Regions from separate parts of the Alkalidesulfovibrio alkalitolerans DSM 16529 genome, predicted to be linked through region 4. Evidence: predicted binding sites of a transcription regulator. Region 4 holds the regulator's gene; each other region holds the start of a gene.
The links. Region 4 encodes sigma-54, which starts transcription at its own class of promoters, with help from an activator protein. Its sites were predicted from a motif close to CTGGCACGGNNNNTGCTT; they were not measured.
Positions count from the first base shown of each region.

Region 1: nifJ (pyruvate:ferredoxin (flavodoxin) oxidoreductase) is a predicted target of sigma-54. The motif match lies at 6,098-6,115, and genes of this name have one in related genera.
Region 2: DSAT_RS07610 (glutamine synthetase III family protein) is a predicted target of sigma-54. The motif match lies at 4,464-4,481, and genes of this name have one in related genera.
Region 3: flgB (flagellar basal body rod protein FlgB) is a predicted target of sigma-54. The motif match lies at 6,109-6,126, and genes of this name have one in related genera.

Region 1 covers NZ_ATHI01000004.1:62,556-70,325, reverse strand. The annotation lists gene DSAT_RS02410 (FAD-binding oxidoreductase) at 1-278, opposite strand, end outside; gene DSAT_RS02405 (L-lactate permease) at 442-2,160, opposite strand; gene nifJ (pyruvate:ferredoxin (flavodoxin) oxidoreductase) at 2,359-5,976, opposite strand; gene DSAT_RS14730 (bifunctional diguanylate cyclase/phosphodiesterase) at 6,423-7,770, opposite strand, start outside.
Region 2 covers NZ_ATHI01000026.1:14,494-22,263, forward strand. The annotation lists gene DSAT_RS07595 (nicotinate phosphoribosyltransferase) at 1-681, shown strand, start outside; gene pncA (bifunctional nicotinamidase/pyrazinamidase) at 686-1,309, shown strand; gene DSAT_RS07605 (hypothetical protein) at 1,336-1,941, opposite strand; gene DSAT_RS07610 (glutamine synthetase III family protein) at 2,162-4,336, opposite strand; gene DSAT_RS07615 (glutamine synthetase family protein) at 4,905-6,248, shown strand; gene DSAT_RS07620 (methylated-DNA--[protein]-cysteine S-methyltransferase) at 6,541-7,017, opposite strand; gene mnmL (tRNA modification radical SAM protein MnmL/YtqA) at 7,014-7,770, opposite strand, start outside.
Region 3 covers NZ_ATHI01000030.1:54,773-62,542, forward strand. The annotation lists gene DSAT_RS12080 (FliI/YscN family ATPase) at 1-1,391, opposite strand, end outside; gene DSAT_RS12085 (FliH/SctL family protein) at 1,395-2,177, opposite strand; gene fliG (flagellar motor switch protein FliG) at 2,164-3,171, opposite strand; gene fliF (flagellar basal-body MS-ring/collar protein FliF) at 3,172-4,773, opposite strand; gene fliE (flagellar hook-basal body complex protein FliE) at 4,834-5,169, opposite strand; gene flgC (flagellar basal body rod protein FlgC) at 5,185-5,625, opposite strand; gene flgB (flagellar basal body rod protein FlgB) at 5,626-6,033, opposite strand; gene DSAT_RS12115 (tetratricopeptide repeat protein) at 6,364-6,930, shown strand; gene DSAT_RS12120 (MGS domain protein) at 7,103-7,702, shown strand.
Region 4 covers NZ_ATHI01000031.1:221,394-229,163, reverse strand. The annotation lists gene DSAT_RS13655 (PTS sugar transporter subunit IIB) at 1-430, opposite strand, end outside; gene DSAT_RS13650 (PTS sugar transporter subunit IIA) at 433-867, opposite strand; gene rapZ (RNase adapter RapZ) at 888-1,772, opposite strand; gene DSAT_RS13640 (PTS sugar transporter subunit IIA) at 1,846-2,295, opposite strand; gene hpf (ribosome hibernation-promoting factor, HPF/YfiA family) at 2,412-2,957, opposite strand; gene rpoN (RNA polymerase factor sigma-54) at 2,977-4,416, opposite strand; gene lptB (LPS export ABC transporter ATP-binding protein) at 4,623-5,348, opposite strand; gene DSAT_RS13620 (LptA/OstA family protein) at 5,352-5,969, opposite strand; gene lptC (LPS export ABC transporter periplasmic protein LptC) at 5,978-6,562, opposite strand; gene DSAT_RS13610 (KdsC family phosphatase) at 6,562-7,080, opposite strand; gene kdsA (3-deoxy-8-phosphooctulonate synthase) at 7,070-7,770, opposite strand, start outside.

The DNA of each region.
Region 1 (7,770 bases), on a different contig from region 4:
GCCGAGGTCAGGCAGACCACGCCGCCGGGATGCGGAATGGTGCCGCCCGAAAGGTTGGTGCCCGCGCCGCGCACGGTCAGCTTCAGGCCGTTGTCGTTGCACAGCTTGACGACCTTGCCCAGGTTCTCGGATTCCGTGGGACGGACCACGATGCCGGGCTGGACCTGGTCCAGCACGGCTGAATCGTAGGAGTAAGAGTGCAGTTCGGTGGCCTCGGTCATGACGTTGTCCTTGCCGACAGCCGTCTCGAACTCGGTGATGAGCGCCTTGGAAATCATGATGTGGCTCTCCTTTGATCAGTTGGATTTGCGAGTGCGGGCCTTTTGCCAGTGAAAGACTCACCGGCGGACCGGACCTCCGCATTCCCGGGGGCCGCAGGCGGCGGCACCGGGGAATGGGGAGGTCCGGGGGATTTCCCCCCGGACCAGGAACCCATTGCCGCTAGTACAGGTGCGGCATGAACACGAAGGCCATCAGGCTGGCCACGATGCCGACCACGGCGCCGTAGAGCAGGAACGGCCAGAAGGTGCGCTTGAGGATCTGGCCTTCCATGCCGGAAAGGCCCACCACGGCGCACACGGCCACGATGTTGTGGATGCAAACCATGTTGCCCATGGCGCCGCCCACGACCTGCGCCGCGACGATGACCTGGTGCGGCAGGTCGAGCTGGCTCGCCATGCCCCACTGGAATTCGGCGAAGAGCAGGTTCGACACGGTGTTGGAGCCGGTGATGAACGCGCCCAGGCCGCCCACGAAGGAGGCGAACAGAGGCCAGGCGTTGCCCACGATGTCGGACACGGCCTTGGCCATGACCAGAGGCATGGAGGCGTAGCCGTTGGGGTTCAGGGCCACGTCGCCGATGCCCGAGCCACGGAAGATGGAAACCAGGGCCACGGCGAAGAACAGGGCGATGGCCGGGTTCTTCATGCGCTTTATGGAATCCACCCAGGCGGCCTTGACCTTGTCGCCGGGCATGCCGTGGATCCAGATGGTCAGGATGGCGACCAGCATGAAGGGAATGGTGCCGGGCAGGTAGAGGTACTGGATGGCCGCGTTGACCGACTCATAGCCAAGGATGCCCTTGAAGCTGATGCTCTGGCCGGCCAGAAGGGCCTTCAGGCCGAGTTCATTGATGCGGGTCAGGACCAGGAACAGGCCGATGAGCACGTAGGGCAGCCAGGCGCGGAACTGGCTCATGCGCGCCTCGAACTTGCAACCCTCGGCAGCCGCCGTGACGGAACCGGTCCACTCGGGATCCCAGTTCTTCTGGGAGCCGAAGGTGAAGACGCCGTCGCTGGGCAGGGCGATGCCCTTCTTGGCGCCCCAGACCACGATGCCAAGGCCCACAAGGCCGCCGATCAGGGACGGGAACTCGGGACCGACCAGCCAGGCGAAGACCAGGTAGGGGATGGTGAAGGCCACGGCCGCGAAGACGCAGAATTTCCACGCCGCCAGACCTTCCTTCCAGGAACGGTTGGGGCCGAAGACGCGGGAGATGAAGCCGAGCATGAAGATGGGCAGGATGAAGATCATCGGCAGGTGCATCAGGGTCGCCCACTGGCCGATGAGCATGTTGAAGGACTCCATGTTCGTGAAGTTCACGCCCGCCAGACCCGAGGTGGCGGCGGTGTTCACGAGTTCCTTCAGGAAGCCCAGGCCCAGGATGATGGGCGTGCCCACCGCGCCGAAGGAGACCGGGAAGGAGTTGAAGACCAGGCAGATGACGGCCGCGGCCAGGGGCGGGAAGCCCAGGGCCAGAAGCAGCGGCGCAGCCAGGGCGGCCGGGGTGCCGAAGCCCGCGGCGCCTTCGATGAAGGCCGCGAACAGGTAACCGATGATGATGGCCTGCACGCGCATGTCGGGAGAGATGCCCTGCATGCCGCACTGGATGGTTTCCATGCCGCCGGAATCGCGCAGCGTGTAAAGAATGAGGATCGCGCCGAAGACGATGATGAGAATGCCGATTGCGCCGATGACGCCCTGGATGGTCAGCGCGGCCACGTAGCCCGCGGGCAGCTGCCACACGAGCACGCCCGCGAGAGCGGTGACGAGCCAGGCCAGGGGCATGGCCTTGGTCGCGGGCCAGCGCATGCCCACCATGAGCACGAGCGCCAGAGCGATGGGGATTGCGGCGATGAGCGCCAAAAGTCCGACTGACATGTACAGCCCTCCAAACAAGAGTGAGTTCATACTGGCATCGGTGCGCGGTCCCGCCTCGATTCTTCGGACCGCCGTCCGACACCTGCCCGCTCCGTCTGCTCCGCCTCGTCAGCCGGCGCGGGCCGCATCAAACCGCTTGAACCTCGATATGCGCATGGAATGCCGGGGCCCCGCCTTCGGGGCCCCGGCGATCGAACCCTAACCGCCCAGACCCGAGTCGCACGGCTCGTCCCCGGCGGTGGGACGGGAGTGCTCCGCGGTCTCGGACAGCACGCATTTGGGCAGCGGCGCGACCGCTCCCTCGGCGTAGGGGTTCGCTCCGGCCATCTGGTTCAGGATGCGCCAACGCTCGTTGACCTCCTGCTCGATGGCGGCGCGCAGTTCCTTGGCTTCCTCGGGAACGGCCTTCGCCAGCACGGCGAAACGGTTCTCGCTCATGAGGAAGTCCTGGATGGTGCCGTCAGGCGCCTTGGAGTCGATGACCAGCGGGTTCTCGCCCTGCCGCGCGCGGCGCGGATCGTAGCGGAACAGCGGCCAGTAGCCGGACTCCACGGCGGTTTTGGTCTGCTCCTGAGTCTTGCCCATGCCCTTCTTGAGGCCCTGGTTGATGCAGGGGGCGTAGGCGATGACGATGGAGGGACCCTTGTAGCTCTCGGCCTCCTGGAAGGCCTTGAGGAGTTGGTTCTTGTTCGCGCCCATGCCCACGGCGGCCACGTAGACGTAGCCGTAGGTCATGAGCATCCGGGCCAGGTCCTTCTTGCGGACCTGCTTGCCCGAGGCGGCGAACTTGGCCACCGCGCCGGTGGGCGTGGCCTTGGAGGACTGGCCGCCGGTGTTGGAGTACACCTCGGTGTCCATGACCAGGATGTTCACGTCCTCGCCCGAGGCCAGCACGTGGTCCAATCCGCCGTAGCCGATGTCGTAGGCCCAGCCGTCGCCGCCGAAGATCCACACGGACTTCTTGGTGAACAGGTCGGCCTGGGCGAGGATCTCGGCGAAGGCCGCGCCCGCGCCGGGCAGAAGCTGCTTCAGCTTGTCGCCCGCGGCCTTGGAGAGGTCGGGGTCGTCCTTGCCCGCGAGCCAGGCTTCCATGGCGGCCTTGAGGTCGCCCGAAGCCTGAGGCAGGGCCTCACGCATCAGGTCGGCCAGCCGGTCGCGGCGCTGGCGGGTGCCAAGCGCGATGCCGTAGCCGAACTCGGCCGCGTCCTCGAAGAGCGAGTTGCCCCAGGCCGGACCGTGGCCGTCCTTGTTCACGCAGTAGGGCGTGGAGGGAGCCGAGGCGCCCCAGATGGAGGAGCAGCCCGTGGCGTTGGCGATGACCATGCGCTCGCCGAAGAGCTGGGTCAGCACGCGGACGTACGGGGTTTCGCCGCAGCCCGAGCACGCGCCCGAGAACTCCATGAGCGACTTCTGGAACTGGCTGCCCTTGACCGTGGCGCGGCTCATCAGGCTGTCCTTGAGCGGCACGGTCACGGCAAAGTCGTAGTTGGGCACCTGGGCCGGGGTCTGGGTGGCCAGGGGCTTCATGACCAGGGCCTTTTCCTTGGACGGACAGATGTCGGCGCAGTTGCCGCAGCCCATGCAGTCCAGGGCGTCCACCTGCATGCGGTAGGCCAGGCCCTTGAGCTCCTTGCCCTTGGCCTCCACGGTCTCGAAGGCCGCGGGAGCGGAGGCGAGCTCATCGGCGGTGGCCAGCACGGGCAGAAGCGCCGAGTGCGGACAGACGAACGAGCACTGGTTGCACTGGATGCAGTTCTCCTTGATCCACTCGGGGACCAGGATGGCCACGCCGCGCTTCTCGTACTGCGAGGTGGCCGTGGGGAAGATGCCGTCCGGGGTGAAGGCGGACACGGGCAGGGCGTCGCCCTTTTGGGCCAGCATCGGCTTCATGACCTTGGAGACGAACTCGGGCTCGTTCAAGGCCTTGGCGGCATCGTCCGCGGCGTCGGCCCAGGAGGCCGGGTAGGCGACGGGCTCAAGCGCCTCGATGGACTTTTCCACGGCGGCCACGTTCATGGAGACGATCTTCTCGCCCTTGGCGCCGTAGGCCTTCTTGATGGAGTCCTTGAGCATGGTCACGGCCTGCTCGAAGGGAATCACGCCCGCAAGCTTGAAGAAGGCGGTCTGCATGATCATGTTGATGCGGCCGCCCAGTCCCACTTCCTGCGCGATCTTGACCGCGTCGATGGTGTAGAACTTGAGCTTCTTCTGGGCGATGCGGCGCTTGAGGGCGCCCGGCAGACTCTTCTCCATCTCGGCCAGCGACCAGGGGGAGTTGAGCACGAAGGTACCGCCGTCCTTGACGCCGTCGAGCAGGTCGTAGGCCGTGACGTAGGCCGGGTTGTGACAGGCCACGTAATCGGCCGAGTTGACCAGGTAGGTGGACTGGATGGGCGACTTGCCGAAGCGCAGGTGCGAGATGGTGATGCCGCCGGACTTCTTGGAATCGTAGGCGAAGTAGGCCTGCACGAAGAGGTCCGTGGCGTCGCCGATGATCTTGATGGCCTGCTTGTTCGCGCCCACCGTGCCGTCCGCGCCCAGGCCCCAGAACTTGCACTGGATGGTGCCTTCGGGCGTGGTGTCGGGGAAGGAGGCGTCGACGGGCAGCGAGGTGTTGGTCACGTCGTCCTCGATGCCGACCACGAAGTGGTTCTTGGGAGCGGCGGCGGCCATGTTGTCGTACACGGACTTGACCATGGCCGGGGTGAACTCCTTGGAGCCCAGGCCGTAGCGGCCGGCCAGGAAGCGCACGCCGGTGACGCCGCGCTCGATGGCCGAGGCGCAGACGTCGAGGTACAGGGGGTCGCCCTGCGCGCCAGGCTCCTTGGTGCGGTCGAGCACGGTCACGGTCTTGGCCGTGGCGGGCAGGACGTCGAACAGAGCGTCCGGGGAGAAGGGACGGTAGAGACGGACCTTGATCAGGCCGACCTTCTCGCCCTTGGCCAGGAGGTGGTTGACGACCTCCTCGGCGGTCTCGCAGCCCGAGCCCATGGCGATGATCACGCGCTCGGCGTCGGCCGCGCCCACGTAGTCGAAGAGCTTGTAGCTGCGGCCGGTGAGCTGGCCGACCTTCTCCATGTAGGAGGCCACGATGGCCGGGATCTTCCGGTAGTAGGGGTTGGACGCCTCGCGGCCCTGGAAATAGATGTCGGGGTTCTGGGCGGTACCGCGGATGTGCGGGTGCTCGGGATTCATGGCCCTCTGGCGGAAACGGGCCAGGGCTTCCTGGTTGATGAGGGCCTTCATGTCCTCATAGCTCTCGACCTTGATCTTCTGGATCTCGTGCGAGGTGCGGAAGCCGTCGAAGAAATGCATGAACGGCACCGAGGACTCGATGGCCGCGAGATGGGCCACCAGGGCCATGTCGTGGGCCTCCTGCACGGAGTTGGAGGCCAGCATGGCGAAGCCGGTCTGGCGGGTGGCGTAAATGTCCTGATGGTCGCCGAAGATGGACAGGGCATGGGCGGCCACGGCGCGGGCCGAGACATGGAAGACGCCGGGCAGAAGCTCGCCCGCGATCTTGTACATGTTGGGAATCATGAGCAGAAGGCCCTGCGAGGCGGTAAACGTGGAGGTCAGCGCTCCGGCCGCCAGGGAGCCGTGCACCGCGCCGGCGGCACCGGCCTCGGACTGCAACTCGCGGACGTTCAGGACCTGGCCGAAGGCGTTCTTGCGTCCCTGCGCGGCCCATTCGTCGCACACCTCGCCCATGGTGGAGGACGGGGTGATCGGATAGATGGCCGCGACTTCGCTCATCGCGTAAGCGACGTAGGAGGTCGCGGTGTTGCCATCGACTGTCATCATCTTCTTCGCCATTTCTCTCTCCTTCCGAGGTCGGCCCGGTCATTCCGGAATGGAACGGGGCCGCAGTGGTTCGACCTTCGGCCGGTACATCCGGCCTGCGCCCGCCACGCGCAAGACGATCCGCCGAAGGCTAAAACAAGAAACATGCCACTTTGACGCACCCTCACAGTAGCCCACTACCACAGGCCAGCAAGACGGTCACGGCGAAAGGTGGAAAATCGTCGACGAACGATTTTTCTGAAAAATCGGACGCAATTTTCCCTTGCCACACTGCACCCCGAAAACCCTTGCCACGACTGCTTTTCGCGCGGGCATTGTACATGCTCGGCGACCAGACTGATCGAGCAATCAATTGATATCGCTGGATTCCTGCATTTTGGAGTGGGCGAGGCTGGAATTCCGGAATTCCAGAATATCAGACTCGCTAGGGCGATTTTCCGGAAACTGCGCTCAAAGGATCAGGAACTGCCGTCCGGGACGGCCAAAGCCATCTGCTCGGCCTGTTCGGCCGGGACCGCCCGGCAGAAGAGCCAACCCTGGGCCAAGCGGCAGCCGATGGAGCGCAGGTAATCCGCCTGCTCTCGGGTCTCCACGCCCTCGGCCACCGGTTCGATACCCAGGCTCATGGCCAGATCCACCACGGCCTTGAGCAGAGCTCCTCCGTCCGGGGTATGGCTGCGCGCGATGAAAGCACGGTCGATCTTCAGCTTCTGCACGGGCAGGTTGCGCAGGTAGGCCAGGGAGGAATAGCCCGTGCCGAAGTCGTCCAGGGCCAGCCGTACGCCAAGGGACGACAGTTCATCGATGACCCGCCGCGCGGCCTCGAAGTTCTCCATGAGGGTCGTCTCGGTGATCTCGATCTCCAGACAATCTGGATCGAGCCCACTCGCCGCGAGCGCGCCGGATACGTCGTCAACGAGGGTGCCTCGCAGGAAGTGGCGCGCGGAGATGTTCACGGCCACGAACAGCCTGCGCCCGCCCGTGGCGTTGAGCCGGGCGCAGAAGCCACAGGCCTGCTCCAGGATCAGCCGGTCGATGCGCACGATGAGTCCGGTCTTCTCGGCCACGGCGATGAACCCGGCGTCCGGCGGCACCACGCCGTTCTCGTCGCGCCAACGGGCCAGGGCCTCAAAGCCCGCCGGACAACCGTCATCGATGCCGACCACAGGTTGAAAATAGGCCGTGATGCGGTCGTCGGACACGGCCGCGCGCAACTGGTTCTCGGTGCGCAGCCTGACCACGGCCTGGTAGTTCAGGTCCGGGGTGAAGAAGCTGAAGGTGTTCTTGCCCAGTGTCTTGGAGCGGTACATGGCCATGTCCGCGCACTGCATCAGCCGTTCGGGGGTCCGGCCGTCCTGGGGATAAACGGCGATGCCTATGCTCACGCCGAGGAATATCTCCGCCTGGGCGGCCGCGAAGGGTTCACCCATGGTTGCGATTATCTTGCGCGCCACCTCGGCGAGATCCTCGGGTTCGTCCACGCCCTCGACGATGATCGTGAACTCGTCGCCGCCCAGGCGCGCCAGGGTGTCGGAACGGCGCAACGCGGCGCGCAACCGCTCGGCGACCTGGATAAGCACCTCGTCGCCCGCCTGATGTCCCAGCGAGTCGTTGATTCCCTTGAACTCGTCGAGGTCCAGAAGCATCACCCCAAGCCGCGTGCCCGCGCGCTCGGCCATGGCCACGGCATGTTCCAGGCGGATCAGGAAGTGGGCGCGGTTGGGCTGCCCCGTCAGGTCGTCGGTGAAGGCTTGGCGCGCCAACCGCTCCTCGGCTTCCTTCATGCGCCCGATGTCCAGAATCGAG
Region 2 (7,770 bases), on a different contig from region 4:
GGCAGGGAGATGGAGGAGCGCGGCCATCGCCTGGCGGGCATACGCCTCGACAGCGGCGACCTGGCCTACCTCGCCAAGAGGGCGCGGGCCATGCTCGACGAGGCCGGACTTGGCTACGTGCGCATCGTGGCATCGAGCCAACTGGACGAGCACGCCATCAAAAGCCTTGTGGAGCAGGCCGCGCCCATAGACGCCTTCGGCGTGGGCACGAGCCTCGTCACGGGCAGGCCGGACGCGGCCCTGGACGGGGTCTACAAGCTCGCCTTCGCCAACCGCGGCCCGCGCATCAAGATCACCGAGGAGACCGAGAAGATCACCCTGCCGCAGCTCAAGCAGGTCTTCCGGCTCCTGGATGGCGAGGGGAACTTCTACGGCGCGGACGCCGTGGCCTTGGCCGGGGAGAAGGACGTGGAAGCCATGCACCACCCGTTCGACACCTTGAAATCGCTGTCCACCAGGGGATTCGCCAAGGAGCGCATCTCAAGGCCCGTCATGCGCGGCGGCGCGCGCACCCAAAAGCCGCTTTCGGTGCGCGAGATCGCCGCGTTCGCCAAGGCCAGGCTCGGGCAACTGGAGGATGAATACAAGCGCTTCGGGCGCCCCTACGTCTACAAGGTGGGGATCAGCGACCGGCTCAAGGCGGTCCGGGACCGGCTGATCGCACGCTACAGGAGGGCATGAGGCCATGAAGACGCTCATCCTCGTGGACATCCAGAACGATTTCATGCCCGGCGGCGCGCTGCCCGTGCCGAGGGGCGACACCATCGTCGAGGTGGTCAATGGCCTGCAACCGGGCTTCGGACTGGCCGTGGCCACGCAGGACTGGCATCCGCCCGGGCACGCGAGCTTCGCCTCGCAGCATCCGGGACGCGCGGCCTTCGAGAGCGTCGAACTCGACGGCCTGCCCCAGACGCTGTGGCCCGACCACTGCGTGCAGGGCGAATGGGGGGCGAAGTTCCATCCCGATCTCGACACGCGCGCGGTGCAGGCCATCTTCCGCAAGGGCGTGGACCCGAGGGTGGACAGCTATAGCTGCTTCTACGACAACGCGCGGCGCAGGAGCACAGGGCTGGCCGGATACCTGCGCGAGAAAGGGGCCACCGAGCTCTACTTCTGCGGTCTGGCCGCCGAGATCTGCGTGTTCTACAGCCTGCGCGACGCCCTGGACTTCGGTTATCCCTGCGTGCTCATCATGGACGGGGTGATGCCGCTCGATGAGCGGGAGTACGAGAAGGCCAGGGACGAACTGCACACGGCGGGCGCGCGGCTCATGCGGGCAAGGGACGTCTTCTGCGAGATTCCAGGGTAGGGAGGGAGGGGGCGGAAAAGAGCGGCTCAGCGTTTGCCAATGAAGCCTAGCGCCGTCAGGTGCGAGGCCCAGGCAGACCATGCGCCGGAGAGGAACTCCACGCGCATGGACGCGGGATGAAAGCGCGCCGCGGCGTCGAGATCGAGGGAGCACTTGCGGTCGTGGTTGGTGTGCGAGAGCCGCAGAAGCCAGGTTCCGCCCGGTTCGGGGCAGGCGTCCTCCACATGCAGGGTGTGGCCGGTGGGCATGCCGCGCTTGGCGTTGGCGGCCAGGATGAGCACGCTGCCCGTCGTGGGCAGTGAGGTCGTCGCGCCACGATTTTTCTCGCAGGCGAACCACTGCACCGGGCTCGTGTCGTCCAGGCGGCAGGTCATGATGCCCGTGCGGCAGCGGGAGTAGATCAGGCTCTGAGGCTGACAGCGGCCTCCGTTCACAGCCGGGACGAGGCGGTAGCACGCGTCGCGCGCGTCGGCCGCGGCCGCGGGAGCCGGACAGACGGGGAGGGCGGGTTCCTCGGTCGGAAGCTCCTCTCCCTTGGTCGATACGGGCAGGTCGGCCGCGCGGGCCGTGACGGCCTGAAGAAAGACGAACAGGGCGGCGAAGGCCGCGCAGATATACAGCAGCTTGCTCACGTGGCAGCCAACTCCCAAAACCGGATGCCGCGCGATTGAATTCGGCAGGCGGGCGTTCTGGACGCCTCTTCGCGCGGCCGGGCTGCTCTATCTTCAGTCCGGCCCGGCGTCAATGACGTCCGAGCGTCCGCGCGTTCCGGCCGCTCAAGGCCCGATGAGAAAAGGCCCGCCCCCGAGAGGGAGCGGGCCTTTGGCGGGACGTGGGACAGGGCGGGAGAAGCTACTTGATGAAGCACATTTCCATGTAGGAGGGCAGCGGCCAGTAGTCGTCGTTGACCACTTGTTCGAGTTCGTCGGCCCAGCGCCGAACCTCGTTCATGGCGGGCAGCACCTTGTCGCACAGGTACTTGGCTTCGGCCAGGGCGTCCTTGGCCTCGTGCGCGCACAGCTTCTCAAGATCGAGGATGGCGTCCTGCAGGCCGCGCAGCTTTGCGGTCACGTCGTCCAGGGCGATGGAGCGATACTCCTTGCCGATGGCCTTCATGTTGGCGCAGGTCGCGGCCAGGTCGCTCTGGTAGCGGATTGCGCCCGGCAGGATCATGGTACGGGCGATCTTGACGGTCAGGGCGGCCTCGGTCTTGATGGTGCGGCTGTAGAACTCGGTGTATATCTCCTGGCGGGAGTGCAGTTCTCGGCCGGAAAGCACGCCGTACTTCTCGAACAGCTCGATGACCTCGGCCTTGGTCAGCTCGGGCAGGGCGGCCGGGGTGTTGGGATGGTTGGGCAGGCCGCGCTTCTTGGCTTCCTTGTGCCACTCCTCGGAGTAGCCGTTGCCGTTGAAGATGATGGCCTCGTGCTTCTTCATGATGTCCTGGATGATCTCGGTCACGGCCTGATTGAGGCCGGCCTTCTTGCCGCCGGTCTTCTTCTCGATCTCGGTGGCGATGTAGTCCAGGGATTCGGCCAGCATGGTGTTCAGGGCGACCTGGGAGCCCGCGATGGACATGGAGGAGCCCACGGCGCGGAACTCGAAGCGGTTGCCGGTGAAGGCGATGGGGCTCGTGCGGTTGCGGTCGCCCGGGTCCATGGGCAGGGGCGGCAGGGTGTCCACGCCCACGTGCATCGCGTCCTTCTTCTTGGAAGACTTGGCGCCGCCGTTCTTGATCTGCTCGAAGACGTCGGTCAGCATCTCGCCCAGGTAGATGGACATGATAGCCGGAGGAGCCTCGTTGGCGCCCAGGCGATGGTCGTTGCCCGCCGCAGCCACGGTGGCGCGCAGAAGACCGCCGTACTTGTGGCAGGCGCGGATCATGGCCGCGCAGAAGACCAGGAACATGGCGTTGGCGTGCGGCGTCTCGCCCGGATCGAAGAGTGAACCGAGTTCGGAGTTGCCGATGGAGTAGTTCAGGTGCTTGCCCGAGCCGTTGATGCCCGCAAAGGGCTTCTCGTGCAGCAGGCAGGCCATGCCGTAGCGCCTGGCCACGGAGCGCAGGGTGTGCATGATGATCTGGTTGTGGTCGGTGGCGATGTTGCCCTGCTCGAAGATCGGGGCGATCTCGTACTGGGCCGGAGCGACCTCGTTGTGGCGGGTCTTAACGGGCACGCCGACCTTGAACAGTTCGCGCTCGACTTCCATCATGAAGGCCAGCACGCGGCGGGGAATCGCGCCGAAGTACTGGTCCTCGAACTCCTGTCCCTTGGGCGACTTGGCCCCGAAGAGGGTGCGACCGGCCAGGTAGAGGTCGGGGCGGGCGTAGTAGAAGTTGCGGTCGATGAGAAAATATTCCTGCTCGGGACCGGCAAAGCAGGTCACCGGAGCCTCGACCTTTTTGCCGAAGAGCTTGAGCACGCGCTGGGCCTGGGTGTTCAGGACCTGCAAGGAGCGCAGGAGCGGGGTCTTCTTGTCCAGGGCCTCGCCGGTCCAGGAGACGAAGGCCGTGGGGATGCACAGCACCGTGCCATTGGGGTTCTCCAGGATGTAGGCCGGAGAGGTCACGTCCCATGCGGTGTAGCCGCGCGCCTCGAAGGTGGTGCGCAGGCCGCCGGAGGGGAAGGACGAGGCATCGGGCTCGCCCTGGATGAGCATCTTGCCGTCGAACTCGGCCAGCGCGCCGCCCTTGCCGTCGGGCACCAGGAAGGAGTCGTGCTTCTCGGCGGTCAGGCCGGTCAGCGGGTAGAAGACGTGGCAGAAGTGGGTAGCGCCCTTGGAAATGGCCCAATCTTTCATGGCCTGGGCCACGATGGTGGCCACCGTCGGGTCGAGCTTCTCGCCTTTCTCAATGGTCCGCTTGAGTGACTTGTAGACCTCTTTGGGCAGCATGGCCTTCATGACCTTGTCATTGAAGACGTTGCTGCCGAAGATGTCGGTGGCGCGGGTCTCGGCGAAGCTGAGCGGTGCCGAGATGGGCTTGAAGTTGTTGACGGCGGCGATGGCGTTCATACGACCCTGATTCATGCAATACTCCTTTTCCTGGATGTGCCGCCGGAGCGCCCCGGCAGCCGACGTGCCATAAAAAATATCCGAACGCGCGAGGCCCGGATTCCCTCTCGATTCCCCCGCTTGCGCGCGGGTGCCCGGCGACAAACAAGAACCGGGCCAGAGTCTTCTTTGTTCGTAAAACCAATGCATTGCGAGCGAGGCGACCCTCCTTGGCGGTGCTCGTTTTTACAAAAAAGAAACATAGGGCACAAAGTCGATGCCTTTTTTGCAAAGCCTCGCATGGAGGGTGGGGCGAGTTCTTTGTTTGTTGGTGCTTCTGTGGTTGTGTAAACACCGACATTCCAGAATAAAGTGATATATTTCAAGTAATAGTGAGGCTTGGCGGCGCGGCGGAATGGCTGTGGACCAAAAAATGACAAAATGGTAACCATTGGCGTAGCCTTTTTGTTGCGAGTTTGTGACCAGTTGAAATGGTTGGTTTTTTCAGTCTGGATTTTTTGTCGGGACCGTGGCATGATAAATGTTGTGTTATCCCCGGATTGGGGAATGAGGAACAACCCGAAATTTCGCAAGGAGCGGCTGCATGGAAACCCCCGTGTTCAACTGCAAGAACGCCGACGACGTGCTCAAGGCGGTCAACGACTATAACGTGAGCTTCCTCCAGTTCTGGTTCGTGGACATCATGGGCAACCTGAAGAGCTTCCAGATCCTGCCCAGCGAACTCGAAGGCGCCTTCGAGGAAGGCATGGGATTCGACGGCTCCTCCATCCTCGGCTTCACGCGCATCGAGGAGTCCGACATGGTCGCCTTCCCCGATCCCACCACTTTCCAGCTCGTGGCTTGGCGGCCCACGGAGCGGCCCGTGGCGCGCATGTTCTGCTCCATCCGCTACCCGGACGGAACGCCTTTCGTCGGCGACCCGCGTTATGTGCTCAAGCGCGTGCTCGATAAGGCCGCCGCCAAGGGCTACACCATGTACGTGGGCCCCGAACTCGAATTCTTCCTCTTCACGAGCCCGAGCGATCCCCGCGTGCTCGATCTCGGTGGCTACTTCGACGCGCCGCCGCTCGACCTGGGTAACGACATCCGCCGCGACATCATTTTCTCCCTGACGCGCATGGGCATTCATGTCGAATACTCGCACCACGAAGTCGCCCCCTCGCAGCACGAGATCGATCTGCGCTACCAGGAGGCCCTCAAGATGGCCGACACGGCCATCACCTACAAGGTCGTCATCAAGGAGACCGCGCGCAAGCACGGCTGCTACGCCACCTTCATGCCCAAGCCCTTGTTCGGCGAGAACGGCTCGGGCATGCACACCCACCAGTCGCTGTTCAAGAACGGCCGCAACGCCTTCTTCGATGCAGGCGAGAAGTTCAACCTCTCCAAGGACTGCAGGGCCTACATCGCGGGACTGCTCAAGCACGCCAAGGAGTTCTGCGTCCTGACCAACCCCATCGTCAACTCCTACAAGCGCCTCGTGCCCGGTTACGAAGCCCCGGTCTACATCGCCTGGGCCAACCGCAACCGCTCGGCGCTCATCCGCGTGCCCATGTACAAGCCCGGCAAGGAAGCCGCCACGCGCATCGAACTGCGCAGCCCGGACCCGACCTGCAACCCCTACCTCGCCTTCGCCGCCATGCTCGGCGCGGGCCTGAAAGGCATGGAGGAAGGCTACGAGCTCTCCACCCCCGTGGAAGAGAACATCTTCAAGATGACCGAGCGCGAGATGTTCGACAGGGGTATCGACTCCCTGCCCGGATCGTTGCAGGAGGCCATTTCCCACTTCGAAAACTCCGAGCTCATGAAAGAGGTGCTCGGCGAGCACATGCACGCCGCCTACCTCGAAGCCAAGAAGGCGGAGTGGGACGAGTACCGCACCCACATTTCCGAGTGGGAGCTTAAGCGCTACCTCCCCACCACCTAGGGTGGGGCGTGAAAAATCCGCGATCGCGGCGTTGAGAGCGGGGCTCTGCCCCGCGCCCCGCCGGGGGAGATGATCTCCCCCGGACCCCTGCGATTCCCGAAACCGTCTGCGACGGCTTCGGGAAAGCATGATTCAAGGGCGTATCACCGCCGCACCGACGTCGGCGTTGCCAACGATGGCTTGGAAGCGAATCGCAGGGTCCAGGGGGCTCAGCCCCCTGGCGGTGGAGGTCTGGAGGAGGCAGCGCCTCCTCCAGCGGCAACGCAGCAGACGGTGCTTTCTGAACGGCCTGCTAGTCGGGCAGGGCGCCTTCGAGCCTAAGCAGGTATTCCTTCATTTCCAGTCCGGGACCGAAGCCGTGCAGTCCTTGCGAGCCGAGCACTCGGTGGCAGGGCACAACCAGCGGCCAGGGGTTTTGGGCCATGCATTGGCCCACGGCCCGCGCCGCCTTTGGGTTGCCCGCCTTGGCCGCCAGTTGTCCGTAAGTCAGGGTCTGGCCCTTGGGCACCTCGGCGAGGATTTCGAGCACTTTGCGCCTGAAGGGCGGCAGGGTCCCCATGCGCAGCGGGAGCCTGGGCCATTTGTCGAGCCGACCCGCCACGTAGCGTTCCAGGGCGTCTTGCAGGCTCTGGCCGATGCGGCCCAGGGGGTGGGGCATGAAATCGTCGCGCGACCAGGCCAGAGCGATGGCCGCGAGGTCGTCTCCCTCCCAGCGCAGCGTCAGGGCCAGGGGCTTGGCGCAGAGATATTCGTAGCGGGCAGTGCTCATGGTTTCCTCCCGTGTACGTGGTTCGGCCCGGTTTCCGGATGATAGTCCATGCCTTGGTGCGCGTCGAGTCGGGTCAAGATGTTTTCGATGGCGCGGCGAAGCGCGGGGCGGTCGGCGGCCCACGCTGGAGCGGCCAGTTCGCCCGGCGCGGGATCGGCGTGCAGGCGGTGGATGACGACGTCGGGCCGCAGGCGCTCGAGGCAGCGCGCCAGACCTTGGACGTAGGCATCCATCTCCGGCGGGATGAATCGTCCGGCCTGCCAGGCGCTTTCCAGGGCGCTGCCTCGGCTGACGAAGAGGTTGTGGAATTTGACGCCCGCCACGGGCAGCCGGTTCAGGAAATCGATGGTCGAAAGCCAGTGCTCCTGGGTTTCGCCCGGCAGCCCGAGGATGACGTGGCCGCAGACGAGAAGGCCGCACGCGGCCGCGCGCTCGCAGGCTGTTGCGAAAGAAGCCGCGTCGTGGCCCCGGCCGATGCGCGTCAGGGTGGCGTCGTGGGCCGACTGCAACCCCATGTCGAGCCAGATTTCGCCGAGGGGCACTGCGGCGATGGCCGAAAGCTTCTCGTCGTCGAGAGTGTCGGGCCGCGTGGACACGGCCAGGGCGAGGCAGTCCGGCAGGCTCGCGGCCTCGGCCAAAAGCGCCGCCAGGCGTGCAAGGGGCAGGTGGGTGGCGGTATGGTCCTGCAGATAGGCCATGAATCCGACGTGCGCGCCGTATTTGCGCCGTGCCCGGGCCGCCCAGCGCTCCCAT
Region 3 (7,770 bases), on a different contig from region 4:
GGCGCCGCGTTGGATGCCTGCCCGCCCTTTTGGCCCTTCGCTTGTCCCTGCGGCGTCTGTTTTTTGGCGAAGGAGGGATCGGCCAGCGCGGCCAGCGCGATGAGCTTTTCCATGGATTCGTCCAGGGGAGAGGTTTCTTCCACGAGCTGGCGCAAAAAGGCGTTGATGGGACCGACCATGGTCATGGCTTGGTCGATCTCGGGGTTGGAGCCCTTGGCGTAGGCTCCGATGTTGATCATGTCCTCCACCCGGCGGTAGGTTGCCAAGCTCTTGACCACGACGCGTCCGGCCGCCTGTTCCTGGCGCGTGGTGATGTCCGTGCGCAGCCGCGACACGGAGCGCAGCACGTCGATGGCCGGGTAGTGCCCCTGGTCGGCCAGCTCGCGCGTGAGCACGATGTGGCCGTCGAGGATGGCGCGGGTGGCGTCGGCGATGGGCTCGGTCAGGTCGTCGCCGTCCACGAGCACAGTGTAGATGCCGGTGATGGAGCCCTTCATGCTGCGGCCCGCGCGCTCCAAGAGTTTCGGCAGGGCGGAGAAGACCGAGGGCGTGTAGCCGCCGCGAGTGGGCGGCTCGCCCGCGGCTAGCCCCACCTCGCGGCCCGCCATGCAGAAACGGGTCACGGAGTCCATCATCAGGAGCACGTCCTTGCCTTGGTCGCGGAAATACTCGGCCATGGCCGTGGCCGCGTAGGCGCAGCGCATGCGCACCAGGGGCGACTGGTCCGAGGTGGCCACGACCAGCACCGAGCGGGCCATGCCCTCTGGGCCCAGGTCGCGCTCCATGAACTCCACCACCTCGCGGCCGCGTTCGCCTACCAGGCAGATGACGTTGACGTCGGCCTTGGTGGTCTTGGCCATCATGCCCATGACCGTGGACTTGCCCACGCCCGAACCGGCCATGATGCCCACACGCTGACCCTTGCCCAGTGTCAAAAGCGCGTTGACCGCGCGCACACCCACGTCGAGTCGTTCCGTGATGCGTGGCCGTTCCAGCGGGTTTGGCGGATCGCAGTACAGCGGATAGAAGTCGCTGGGCACGATCTGGCCGCCGTGGTCCATGGGCTCGCCGAAGGCGTTCACGGCCCGGCCGAGAAAATGTGACCCCACGGGCATCAGCGGCGGAGTGGAGGAATTCTGGATGAGCGAGCCCGGGCGGATGCCGCGCGGGTCGGAGTAAGGCATGAAGAGCAGCGCGCCGTCGCGAAAGCCGACGACCTCGGCCGCGATGCCTTCGCTGTGCTTGTCCTCGGGCAGAAGACGGCAGATGGAGCCAAGCGGGGCCTTCAGCCCCCGTCCCTCGGCGATGAGCCCTACGACCTTGGTGACCTTGCCGAAGGACTGGGCCGGTTCGAGACCGGAGAGCAGCTTGAGGCAGCCGCGCGGGTCCACGGATCAGCCGTCCTTGGCGGCCGCGCCGGATTCGGGCGTTCCGTCGGGGAAGGCCGGGCCGTGGCCCGGATCGCTTTGCTCCAGCAGGTCGAATATCTTGGCGACCTCGGCGAAACGCGTCGCGATGGAGTTGTCCACCACGCCCTCGCTCGACTCGATGATCAGTCCGCCCAGCGTCAGGGATTCGTCGGGCTTGACGCGGTAGCCGCGCAGTTCGGGGAAGCGGTCGCCGACGTGGGCTAGAATCGCCTGCACCAGTTCGGCCTCCTCGGGTTTGGCACGGATGGTGAGGCCGCGCAGGGAATCGATGGTTTCCAGGCTCTCGTCCAGGAGGCTTTCGAGGATCTCTCTGCGCCGTGTGGACATCTCTACGGCCATGGTCTTTTCCACGGCCAGTCGGATCAGGGCCAGGAAGTCGGTCCGCTGCGCGGCCCAGACGGTCCTGGCCTGGGAGGCCACGGCGCCAAGCGCCTGACCCACGGCCTCGGCCAGGGCGGTCTGCTCCTGTTCCACCTGGGCGCGCGCCTCGGCCAGTCCCTGCTCGAAGCCCTCGCCGTGCGCCTTCTCGCGCAGGGCCTCGGCATCGGCCCTGGCCTGCTCGATGATCTCGCGCGCCATGGCCTGCGCCTTTTTCTTGACGCGCTCAATGAGTTCGTTGGTCGTTTCATCGTCCCACACGGGCCTGCGCTTGCCCTCGATCTCCTGGATCGTGGACATGGCCGGTCCGGGCGAGTCCACACCCATGAACACGCGGCCCGTGATCTTGCCCAGGCTAGATGAAGACATCGCTCGAACCCCGGCCCACGATGACCCGGCCCTCGGCTTCCAGCCTGCGCACGGCCTTGACGATATTCTGCTGCGCGCCTTCCACGTCGGACAGGCGTACCGGGCCCATGATCTCCAGATCCTCGCGGATCATGGTCGCGGCGCGCTCGGAGAGGTTCTTGTAGAACTTGTCCTTGAGGTCGTCCGAGGCGCCCTTGAGCGCGAGGGTCAGTTCGTCGTTGGAGATGTCCTTGAGCAGTTCGCGGATGGAGCGGTCGTCCAGGGCCTTGATGTCCTCGAAAACGAACATGAGGTTCCTGATCTCCTCGGCCATCTGCGCGGACTCCTCCTCGATCTCGGAGAGGACTTCCTCCTCGGTCTGCCGGTCCACGGAGTTCAGTATCTCGGCCACGGAATTGACGCCGCCGACCTTCTTGCCTTCCTTGCCGCCCATGGCGATGAGCTGCGATTGCAGCACTTTGTCCACTTCCATGAGCATCTCCTCGGCCACGGCTTCGAGCTTGGCCAGGCGCATCAAGACCTCGGCGCGCACGCCCGCGGGCAGGTTCTGGAGCAGCTCGGCCGCCTGGTCGGGCTGCAAATGGCCGAGGATGAGGGCCAGGGTCTGGGGATGCTCGTTGCGAAGTATCTGGGCCAGGATGCGCGGGGAGACGTTTTCGAGCTCGCGGAAGGGCGCGGGGCCGGATTCGAGTTCGAGCTGGTCCATGATGTATTTGGCGGTGTCGCCGTCCAGGGACTTGGTCAACAGACGCTTGACCTGATCCGCGCCGCCCATGAGCAACTCGTGTCCGTAGGCCAGTGTCTCGTTGTACTCGCGCAGCACTTCCTCGACTTGCTCCTTGGGCACGGACTCCATCTGGAGCATGGCGCGCGAGACATTGGTGATCTCGCCGCGTTCCATGCGCTTGAAGACCTCGGCCGTGAATTTTTCGCCCAGGGCCAGGAGGATGATGGCCGATTTCTGGGAACCGCTGAAGCTTTTCTGCTCCACCATTTATGCGGCCTCCTGCTTGAGCCAGATCTTGAGCACGGCCACGGCCTGATCCATGTCCTGCTCGGAAAGCTGAAGTGCCTGGGCCTTGGCGTTCTCCAGGCGGCGCTGTAAGTCCAGCGCTTCCTCCTCGACGCCTTCCTCCAGGGCCAGGCGTTCTTCCACGCCGGGCAAGCCCACGAGTTCCTCCATCTCTTCCTCGGCCACGCGGGGCTTGATGAGCGCCAGGATCACCGGGCGCACGACCATGATGAGGAAGAGGAAGATCAGCAGGCCGTTGAGGAACGGTTTGCCCAGGCGCTGCATGTACTCCATCATCGTCTGCAGGAGGCTCGGTTCGGCGAAAAGATCAGGCTCGCCGAAGGACACGGACGTGACCTCGATGGAGTCGCCGCGCGCCGGGTCGAAGCCCACGGCGTTTTGCACCAGTTGCCGGATTTGGGCGAGTTGCTGCTCGGAACGCGGCGCGAAGACCCTCTCTCCGTCCGCACCGACCTCCTGATACGTTCCATCCACGATAACCGCGATGGTCAGGCGTTTCAACTCTCCCACGGAGTCCACGATCTGGTAGGATTCCTTGTTGATCTCGAAGTTCGTGGTCCGCGTCTCGCGGTTGGATTCCTGGGTTGAGAGGGAGCCGTTGAAGCCGTCGCCCCGGAAGTTGGGGTCGGGCACGCCGCCTTCGATGTTGGCCCGGCCAAGCGTGGACTCCTCGGAGCGGGTCTCGGAGCGCACCACGGCCGAGGCCGGATCGTAGACCTCGCGAGTGATGGTCCGCTGCGAGTAGTCCACGTCGGCGTTGACGCGGGCCACGATCTTGCCGGGCGCGCCGGTGATGGGCAGGAGAAGCTGCTCGATGCGGCGTTCGAGCGTCTTCTCGATGTTCATCCGGTATTCCATCTGAGCCATGCTCATGCCCGCCATGGAGTCGTCGGCGTCTGGCTGGTAGAGCACCTGGCCGCGCGTGTCCGCGATGGTGATATTGGATTTGGAGAGCCCTTCCACGGCCGAAGCCACGAGGTTGGAGACGGCCATGAGTTGTTTTTGGCCGAGCTTTTGGCCCTCGCGCATCTGGAGGATGACCGAGGCCGAGGGTGGCATGTCGTCCTCGATGAACAGGGATTTGGCCGGGATGGAGAGATGCACCCTGGCCCGCTCAACTTCGGGGAACTCCATGATCGTGCGCGCCAGTTCGCCTTGCAGGGCGCGCTGGTAGTTGATGCGCTGCACGAAGTCGGTCTGGCCGATCTTCACGTCGTCGAAAAGCTCGAAACCCAGGCCCTGGCCATGCACCGCGCCTTCGCCCGCGATCTTCAAGCGGACCTCGTAAACCTGATCGGATGGGACCAGGATGCTCGATCCGTTGTCGTCGAGCTTGTAGGGGATCTTCTGTGCCTGGAGCATGGACACCACGCGATTGGCGTCCTCGGAGTGGAGGTTGGAATACAGGATCTTCCAATCCGGCCTGTTGAGGAAATAGATCATCAGGATGAAAGCGAAGACAACTGATGCCGCCAGGCCGCCGATGAGGATGCGCTGCGAAACGGTGCGCTTCTGCCAGTAGCCGCTCAGCTTGGCGAGTGTGTTGTCGATGAACGGGGCCATGTCCTCTTCCTCCGATGAGATTGTGCTTCGGATCGATGCGCGGGCTTAGTCGGAACTTCGTTACATCTGCATGCGCATCAGTTCCTGATACGCAGTCATGACCTTGTTACGCACGGCCGTGGTGAGGTTCACGGCCAGTCCCGCCTTTTGCAGGTGGATCATCAGTTCGTGCACGTTGGTGTTCTTGCCGGTGGCGAACTCCTCGACCATGCTCGCGCCCTTGAGTTGCATCTCGTTGACGTCCTTGAGCGAGGAGTTGAGCGTCTCGGAGAACGCTTGGGGTTTGGCGGCCTGGGACTGGACCTTCGAGGATATCTGCTGGGCGGTCTTTTGCACGGCCTGCATGTTCTGGCCGTAAGCCTTGAGCGCCGCGCTGCCGATGGAGGTGATGGCCATTGTCGTTCTCCCTCGCTAACCCTGCCCGATCAGCAGAGCCTTGTTGTACATGGTCTTGGCGGACTCGATGGCAGCCGCGCCCGCCTCGTAGGAACGCATGGACGTGATCATGTTGGCCATCTCCTCGACCACGTTGATATCGGGAAAGCGTACGTAGCCTTCCTCGTTGGCGTCTGGATGCCCAGGGTCGAAGACCATGCGGAAGGGACGTTGATCGTTGACGATGCCAACAACCTTCACGCCTTTGAGTTCGCGGTTGTTCTGGTTCCACATCTCCGTGGCGAAGGGCGAATAAACGTCCGAGGTTTCCATGACCACGGATTTGCGGACATAAGGGCCGCCCTCCACGGTGCGCGTGGTGTTGATGTTCGCCAGGTTCATGGAGATGACGTTCAGGTGCGAGCGCTGGGCTCCAAGGCCCGAAGCTGCGACGTCGAGCGCGGTCAGGAAGTCCATTTACTTGCTCCCTTCGGTGATGATCTTGTTCACGCCGGTGAAATAGCGCTGCATGATCGTGGTCAGGGTGTTGTATTGCAAGGTGTTCTTGGACATCGTGGCCATCTCCTTGTCGAGATTCACGCTGTCCTCTCCGTAGATGTATCGCGGCTTGAACACCTTCTCGGCCTGTCCCTCGAAGGAGTTGGGATCGAAGACCGCGGGCATGTGGCCCTGCTCGGTCCTGGTCATGCGGCCGTGGGCGTCCTGGTTCAGGGCTCTTTGCAATTCCTTCTCGAAGGCGATCTCGCGCGGCCGGTAGTTGGGCGTGGCGATGTTGGCGAGGTTGGCCATGACGAGGTTTTGACGCTCCAACTGGAGGTCCATGACCTTGGCGGTCAGTTCTATGTGTGGTCTCGTCAGCTTCATGCCGTGTTCTCCTTGGTCTTGCGCCGAAATTCGGTTTGGGCGGCCGCCCCGGCGGGGCTGGCGCCGCAACGGGATAAGCAAGGGGCGTTCCAAGTCCGTATCTGCCTGGGATTGCTGACCTTGGATTCGGGATGGGCGTTTGCCCAGGGGCGTCACGCGTCGTTTTCAGGAAGTTGGACGAAGGGATGACGCACGTCCTGCCTGGGTGGGCGAAACAGGTTGGCACACGGGTTGCAAAACGCTGTTCGCCGCCATTGGGCGGAAAAAATTTCGTTTCTGCCGCCGAAAGGGCGCGACGAATGCCAAGATCATCCAGCGGAGGAAGGAGTCATGAGTCACCTGGATTACGAGATCAACAAGGAACTGGGCGAATGCTACCTGTTCATGGGCGACCTGGACAAGGCTGAGGAGTATTACCGCAAGGCCGCGGGCTCCAACGGCGTGCACCCCGATCCTTACCTGGGCCTGGCCACCATCGCCGTGCAGCGCGGCGATCTTGACAAGGCGCTGACGCTCTACAAGAAGGCCGACAGCATCGAGGCCAACGACAAATCTCTCGCGGGCATGGCTCTGGTCGAGTCCGAGACCGGCCAGCACGAAGCCGCCTTCGGCCACTTTGCCGCGGCGCTCGACAAGAATCCCGCGAACATGATCGCGCTCTTCGGGCTGATCCGCATGGGCCACGCCACGAACAGGCTGGCCGAGGTCGTGCCGTACCTCGAAGCCTATCTGGCCCAGGATCCCGAGAAGCACGAGATCCGTTACTCCCTGGCCGGGTGCAGGCTGTGCCTGGGCGATGCCGAGGGCGCGGCCGAGGATCTGCGCCGCATCCTCGACGCCGATCCGCAAAACGTGCCGGCCAGCGAATTGCTCGCACAGATCGGCCAAGCGGCCTGATCCGCGACGCGAAACGATTCCTTCCCCCGGCGTCCCGCCCGCGCCCGTGACGGTGCGGGCGAGGGCGGGACGCCGTCCGCCGCCTGCGCCGAAATCACGGCGCCGAGGCGCGTCTTGCCTTTGGCCCCTGATTTGGGCATGTTCCGCCCAAACGCACGAAGGGGGTTCTCGCATGGACATGCTGCCCATCAACCGGGCGCTTTTGAGCGTCACGGACAAGGCCGGACTGGCCGATTTCGCCCGTTTTCTGGTCGACCGGGGGGCAACGCTCGTGTCCACGGGCGGCACCAAAAAGCTGCTCGCCTCGGAAGGCCTGCCGGTCACCGGCGTCAGCGAAGTGACGGGCTTTCCCGAGATCATGAACGGCCGCGTCAAGACCCTGCACCCGCACATCCATGGGGGCATCCTGGCGGACAAGGACAACCCGGAACATCTGGCCGTTCTTGCCGAACTCGGCATCGCGCCGTTCGACCTCATCTGCGTCAACCTCTACGATTTCGCCGACGCCGCCAGGCGCGAACTCGAACTCAAGCAGGCCGTGGAACAGATCGACGTGGGCGGTCCGACCATGCTCAGGGCCTCGGCCAAGAACTTTCATTCCGTGCTTGTGGTTCCCGATCCCGCGTTCTATAAGCGGATCATGGAGGAGCTTTCCGAAAACGGCATGAAGGTGGGGCTGGGGCTTCGCCGCGAGATGGCCGCCGAGACATTCCGCCGCATCAGCCGCTACGACGCCTTGATCGCGGATTACCTGTTCCAGCACGAGGTGTAGGCCATAGCCGACAAAGTCCTTGGTCATACCGACGGGCTCAAGCCCAGTCAGATAAAGGCCCTGCAACG
Region 4 (7,770 bases):
TCGGGACGCACCGGTAGTCGAGGACCACCTTGTGGGCCGCAAGATAGCCGAGACATCGTTCGTCATCCAGGCTGACGGCAACATGGGAGCAGACTTGTTTTTTGCCGGGGGCGTAGTGAAGGTTGCCGATATTGACGACGGAGAACCTGAGCCCCGCGTCGAAGGCTCTACGAGCATCGGCGCAGGTCGCAAAGAGGATCAGGGAATTGGGCTGCCCCCCCATCTGGGCGATCAATCCGGGAAGCTCGTCGATGGTAGTAAAGAGCACTGAGATGTCCTGCGGGATGGCCAGACCCATGATTTCCTGGCGCAACAGGTCGGCGGCCAATTCGTCGTTGGCCACGACGAGCGTCTCCGCGCCGGTGAACGGCAGCCAAGCCTCGATGACCTGACCGTGCACGAGACGATTGTCGATGCGAACCCAGAACATGCTCAACTCGCGGCGATTTTCTTGCGCAGCACCTCGCCCGCCACGACGATGCCCTGCATTCCGGCGTTTTTGGCCAAAGTGGCCAGTTCCTGCGGCCGCTTGTCCCTGTTTTGCAACACTTTGAGAAGCATGGGGAGGTTGACGCCGGTGATTACTTCCAACGTCCCGGTGGACAGGAGCGACAACGAAAGGTTGGTCGGTGTGCCGCCGAACATATCGGTAAGGATCAAAACGCCGCCGCCCGTGTCGAGTTCCTTGAGCCGCTGCCTGATGGCCGCGACCGTGGCCTCGACCTCGGAGGTCGCGTCAACGCCGATGCTCGCGACGCTCGGCTGCTTGCCCATGATGAACCAAGCTGCGTCGAGCAAAGCCTTGCCGTAATCGGCATGGGTGACGACAAGCACCCCTGTCTGCGGAGAAGACTCGGTCTTGACCATCCGGATCGCGCCTTGGGTATTTACACCCGGTCTATGTGGCGGTGTTCAAGGGTCACCGCATACCCTTTCTCTTTGAGGTATGCAAACAGCCTTTCGGCCACGGCCACCGAACGATGTCGGCCGCCCGTGCAGCCGATGGCTATGGTCAGCCGATACCTGCCCTCGACGGCATACAACGGAACGAGGTAGCCCATGAACCCCAAAAAGCGCTCCAGAAACTCTCGGCCGATGGGGTTTTCCAAGACATACGCCGCCACGTCCGGCTCCTTGCCAGTCAGAGGCTTCAGGGACGGCTCGAAATGCGGGTTAGGCAGGAAGCGCAGATCGAACATGAGGTCCGCTTCCTTTGGGGCCGCGTGCTTGAAGCCGAAGGAGATGATGTGCGTGCGTAGCCCGGCCTGTCCCTGCCGCAGAAAGGACCATTTTTCCTGAAGCGTACGACGAAGATCATGGATGGAATACTGGGTCGTGTCAACGACGAGCGAGGCCGAGGCCCGAAGCGGTTCGAGCAGGCGGCGTTCCTCCTCCAAAGCCTGTTCCAGGCCCAGATCCTCGCATTCCATGGGGTGCGGGCGTCTGGTCTCATGATAGCGGCGCAGGAGTTCGGACTGGTCGGCCTCGAAGAACAGCACCTGCACCCCGATCCGCTCCCCGGCGAGTTCGGCGAGGGCCATCTCCCAGTCTTTGAGAAAATCGTGCTGGCGGATGTCCATGCCCAGGGCCAGCCCCTTGAAGCGGGCATCACTCTGTCCGCGATACAGGGAGGCCAATTTGGGAATCATAGCGGCAGGCAAGCCGTCCACGCAAAAGAAGCCCATATCCTCGAAGACGCGCAACGCCGTGCTTTTTCCCGCTCCGGAAAGACCGGTCAGGACTACGACGGAAAAATGCTGGTCGACGTGCATGGCGTTCTCCTGTTTGGGCGAACGGACAGTTCCCGCCCGCCGGAGATGGGCCAGAGATTTCCCGCAGGTTGCCTCAGGCGTCCGCGAGAAGTCTCCACAACGCGCCTTGATCCGGCGCGGCCAGGAGCGCGGCGCGAAAATCCTGGCTTTTCAGCAGACGCGAGATATGCGCCAAAAGGCGCAAATGCTGCCCGGCGGCATCGACCGGCGCGAGCACCATAAAGAAAATGCGGCATGGCTCGTTGTCCAGCGCGTCGAAGGATACGCCTTTGACACTGCGGCCGACCGCGAGAAGAATGTCTCCGAGGCCGGGAAGCTTGCCGTGCGGGATGGCGATACCGTCGCCGATGCCCGTGGTGCCCAGGCGCTCGCGCTCCATGAGCACGCGCGCGGCTGTTTCGGGATCAAGTTCCGGGTGTTCTGTTGCGAGCGGCGCAACCATTTCGGCGAGAACTTCCGCCTTGGTGGTTGCCTCCAGTTCCGCGAGAACGGACGTTGGCGCGAGATAGTCTCCAAGTTTCATGACGTGCGTCGAATTCCTCGTGTTGCGGCGACAGCCGTCGTTCGCGCCGCGGCGCGGGCGGGACCGCTTCCCTGCCCGCGCCGCCGTCGGCGAGTTTCCCCGATTCGCCCGCCGACTTAGAAGCCGGGATCGATCAGCCCGAATTCACGGTCGTTGCGGCGGTAGATGACGTTCAGCCGCTCCGTCTCCGCGTTCAGGAAGACCAAGAACTCGTAGTCCAGGCTTTCGAGTTGCATGGCCGCCTCCTCGACATCCATGGGCTTGGGGTCGAAATGGTCGGTTCCCACGATGCTCTTGGTTCTGGCGTCGCCCTCGCCCGTGAAGCTGATGACGTCCATGCGCACGGCCCTGGTTTCGGCCTTGCCGCCGCGTTTGTTCTTCTGCTTTTCGCGGATGCGTTTCAACTGGGCCAAAACCTTGTCCAGCACCATGTCGATGGTCGAATACATGTCCTCGGAGGATTCGTTGGCCGACAGGTGGAGGTTGTCATCGGAAACCGTGACTTCGGCCACCTGCCGGATCTTTTCCACGGAAAGGTTGACCTGCACCTCGGAATCCTCGGTGTTGGAAAGATATTTGGAAAGCTTCTCGAAGCGCTTGGCGGCGTAGTCCTTGAGGTGCTCGGAGGGATCGAAATTCTTGAAATTGAATGCAATGTTCATATGACGCTCCTTGCTGGAATTAAAAAATCTCTTTGCGCTTGCTCGAAGACGGAATGTTCAGCGCGGTGCGGTACTTGGCCACTGTCCGGCGGGCTATGTTGACCTGGAGCTTGTCCTTCAGGATGTCCACGATTTTTTCGTCGGACAGCGGCTGGTGGGAGTCTTCCTCGCCGATGAGTTGTTTTATCAACGCCTTGACGCTTTCGGAGCCCACCTCCGACCCGTCATCGAGCGTGAGGGCGGAGTTGAAGAAAAACTTGAGTTCGAAGGTTCCGTGCGGCGTGGCCACATATTTGTTGGTGGTGATACGGCTGACCGTGGATTCATGCATGCCGATGTCGTCGGCCACGTCCTTGAGGATCAAAGGCTTGAGATGTTTAACCCCCTCCTCGAAAAAATCCCGTTGGAACTTGACGATACTCTCCAGAACCTTGAACAGGGTGCGCTGACGCTGGTAGAGGCTCTTCATGAGCCACACGGCCGAGCGCATCTTTTCCTGGAAGTAATCCTTTTCCTTGCACTTCGCCCCTTGCAGGCAGTCCATGTACATGGAGTTGAGCTGCAACCGGGGCAGCCCTTCCTCGTTCAGGAGGATGACGAACTCGTCCTCGAACTTGTACACGTAGGCATCCGGGGAGACATAGACAGGCTCGCTGGTGCCAAAGCTCGATCCAGGCATGGGGTCGAGCGTCTGGATGATGTCCAGATACTCCTTCAACTCTTCGAGCGTCAGCTTGAACTTCCGGGCCAGCGGCTTATAGCGTTTCTTTTCTAGGTCTTCGAGGTGTTCCGAAATAAGGGAGACAAGGACGGGATCGTCGTAGCCGAGAGCCTCGACCTGCACGAGCAGACACTCGCGAGGATCGCGGGCGGCCACTCCCAGGGGGTCGAAGCGCTGCACGCGTTTGAGCACGCGCTCGACATCCTCGACGCCGGACTGCGTGATCTCTGCAATCTCCTCCACAGGGGAGGCCAGATAGCCGGAGGAATCGAGATTGCCCAGGATGTGTTCGGCGATCTCCATCTCCTGCTCGGTAAAATCGGAGAGACGGATTTGCCAGGCGAGATGGCCATCAAGCGAGTGCTTGCCCGTGAGCCGGGCCTCGAAGCCCTGACCCTCTTCGAGCGCCTCGTATTCACGCACCTGGGATTGGCGCGAGGCGCTGGCGAAGTCGCCCAGATAGTTGTCCCAGTCCGCCTCGCGGCGCAACGCGTTCTCATCGCCGGGCATCTCCCGCACGACATCATTTTGCGCAACTGGCTCGCGGCCCTCGGAATCCAGATTCGGCTCAGGCTCGTCGAATCCTTCCTCAAGGAAAGGATTCTCCATCAATTCCTGATTCACCGTCTCCACCAATTCCAGGCGGGAAAGCTGCAGGAGCTTGATGGCCTGCTGCAACTGGGGGGTCATGACCAGCTGCTGCGATAATTTGAGCTGCTGTCTGAGTTCGAGCGCCATGTATGCCTTTGTGCCGATGCGCGAGGACTCTTCAGCCCTTCACAGGGATGCGGCCGGGAGTCCGGAATTTTTTGAGCCGCAAATCGTACCTGCGAGTCCTTGTCGCCCGGCTGATTCTTATGGACAACATGCCACACTCGTCCTGCCCTTGCAACGGCTCAAGGCTTGTGTGGCAAGGTTTTTTCAAAGTTGGCACGAAAATTCCATTAAAGGCAGAACTCCTCACCCAGATAAACCTGCCGAGCGCGGGGATTGGCGGCGATTTCCTGCGGAGTGCCCGTAAGAATGATCGTGCCATCGAAGACGATGGACGCGCGATCGCAGATGGAAAGCGTCTCGCGCACGTTGTGGTCCGAGATGAGAATGCCAATGCCCTTGTCCTTCAGTCCCCGGATGATCTCCTTGATGTCGTCCACGGCCAGCGGATCGATGCCGGCGAAAGGCTCGTCGAGGAGGATGAACTTGGGGCTGCGGATGAGAGCCCGAGCGATCTCCAGGCGGCGGCGTTCACCACCGGAAAGATGCACGGCTCGTGATTTTTCCAAACGGCGAATGCCCAACTCGTCGAGCAGGGCGTCGCAGCGCATGCGCTGCTCCTTGCGCGAGAGATCCGTATGTTCCAGGATGATCTCCATATTTTGGCGCACGGTGAGCTTTTTGAAGATCGAGCTTTCCTGGGGCAGGTAGGAAAGCCCCTCCCTGGCCCGCAGATGCAGCGGCCAGCGGGTCAATTCGCGATCGTCGAGAAAGACGTGCCCAGAGGTCGGCTTGACCACGCCGAGCAACATGTAGAAAGTCGTGGTTTTGCCCGCCCCGTTGGGCCCCAGGATGCCGAAGACCTCGTTCTGGCCCAGGGAAAGCGAGACGCCCTTGACGACTTCCCGCTGGCCGTAGACCTTACGCAGTTCCCTGCCTTCAAGTCTGCTGGACATGCGTCAGTCGGCCTTCGGTGCGGAACCAGGGGACGGGCTGGTTGCGTTCTGTCCCTGCGGAGTCGGCCGGGCAGGCGCAAACTCATCGCCAGTGGTGAAGAATACAGCCTCGACGCGCTTCTTGCCGCCGAGCACTTCGCTTCGGTTGGTCTTTGAATAGAAGCGGATCACCTCGCCCACAACGCGGTTGGGGCCATCCACGATGACCGGGTTGTCCTCCATGGTCAGCACACCGTCGGCAACCACGAAGGTCGCCTTGCCGCTAAAGCCTTCCCGGCCTTGATGCAGCATGCGTACGTTGCCCACGGCGACCACGGTGCGGATCTCGGCGTCCTCGGCGGCAAGAGAAGGCCCCGTGCCCTCCTTGGCTCCGTCCTTGGGCGTCAGGTAGCCGGTCAGTTTGTCGGACCATATCTGCATCTCGCCGCGCACCACGTGCACCTGCCCCTCGAAGATGACCGTGTCGCGCTCCTGACTGTAGGTCAGTTTGTCCGCTGTGATGCGCGTAGGGACGCTCTCGGAGGCGGCCGCCGCCTGAGCAGAGGCGGAAAGCGGCGCGCCGAAGACGACGGCCAAGGCCACCATGACCATCCACAGCATATCCATGATATGATTACGCATTGTTGCCTCTATTGTCCCGTGCCAGGAGCGAATGAATCGCGCGAGGTCGTTACCCGAACGCCCTCGGGAGCGGTCATGTCCTGCGTCACGAGGTCGATCTCCAGACGCGGGGCATGCATGACCATGTCTCCCCGGTCCACAATGGCGTCTCCGGTGATGACGATGCGCCGTTCGGCGCCGAGATAGTCCAGTCTGTTTCCGGTGACCGTGACCTGCCCGTACGTGGCGATCACGTGCGGCGTCAAGACCATGGTGTTGGCGGCCTGGTCCACCTCGCCCTGCGGCGCCCGGATGACCAACATGGGCGTGGGCCCGTCCGCATAATAAGAAATGACGGGGTTCGTCAGCAATACCGTTCCTTTCTTTGAATCGTATCCGGCAGACTCGGAGACAAGCTCCCACAGCAGCGCCCCGGCTTCGCCTTGCGACAGGGTAATGCCCTTCGCCGAGACGTCAACGTTCAGATCTTTGGGAAGTTGTCCGATGAGATCGCGGGCCAGATCGATGTCGTCCTTGAAGAACTGCCAGCCCCAAAGACCCGCGCCCGCAAGCAGCGCAAGCAAAAGCAGCGCCAGGGAGAATTTTCTGCCCATCAGTCGCTCCAGGCCCGCCAGCACTCCGCATACTTGCCTTGGGCATCGAGGATGAAAGCGATGGCCTCGCGTGCGGCTCCATACCCACCCGAGCGAGACGAAACCCAAGCCGCGAGCGCCAGTATCTCGGGTTGGGCGTTGGACACGGCCATGGGCAGGCCCACGACACGCATGGCCGTGGCGTCGACCCAGTCGTCGCCCAGATAGGCGATCTGGGAAAGCTCAAGCGATTTGCGCGTGGCCATATCCATGATGAGGGAACGCTTTTCGACGTGTCCGGCGTGGTATTCGGCAATGCCGAGTTCGCGGACCCGCGAGGCTACGGCCGCATGATCCAGACCGGTGATGACCGCGACCTCTAGCCCCATGCGTTGCGCCAGCTTGATGCCCAGGCCGTCCTGAACGTGGAAGCGCTTCATGATCCGTCCATCGGCGTCGTAATAAAGGCCGCCGTCGGTCAACACTCCGTCCACGTCCAGCACGAGCAGGCGGATGTCGCGGGCTTTTTCAGTCGGCACGGGGCACGCTCCGCAGGGCGAGAAGTTCGCGCAAAAGGGGCTCGAGCCGGGCCAGCGGCCAGGAGTTGGGGCCGTCGCACAGCGCCTTGTCCGGATCGGGGTGAACTTCCAGGAAGAGCCCGTCCACGCCCGCAGCCACGGCCGCCCTGGCCAGGGTCGGCACGAACTCGCGCTGGCCGCCCGAGGCGCCTCCCTGCCCGCCCGGCAACTGCACCGAATGCGTGGCGTCGAAGACCACGGGGTGGCCCAAGGACTTCATGATCGGCACGGACCTGAAATCGACCACCAGATTGTTGTAGCCAAAGCTCGCGCCGCGCTCGGTCAGCCAGACCCGCCTGCCTCCCGCCTCGGCGAGCTTGGAGACCACGTTCTTCATGTCCCAGGGGGCAAGGAACTGGCCCTTCTTGACGTTGACCACCTTCCCGGTGGCTGCGGCGGCCACCAGAAGATCGGTCTGGCGGCACAAAAAAGCCGGAATTTGGAGCACGTCCGCCACCTCGGCCACAGGTGCGGCCTGCTCGGGCAGGTGGATGTCCGTGACGATCGGCAGGCCGGTCGCCTCGCGCGCCTCGGCCAGCCAGGAAAGCCCCGTCGTCAGGCCGGGTCCCCGAAAGCTCGTGATGGAGGTCCGGTTGGCCTTGTCGAAGGAGCTTTTGAAGATGGCCGTGATCCCCAGGCGTCCGGCGACCT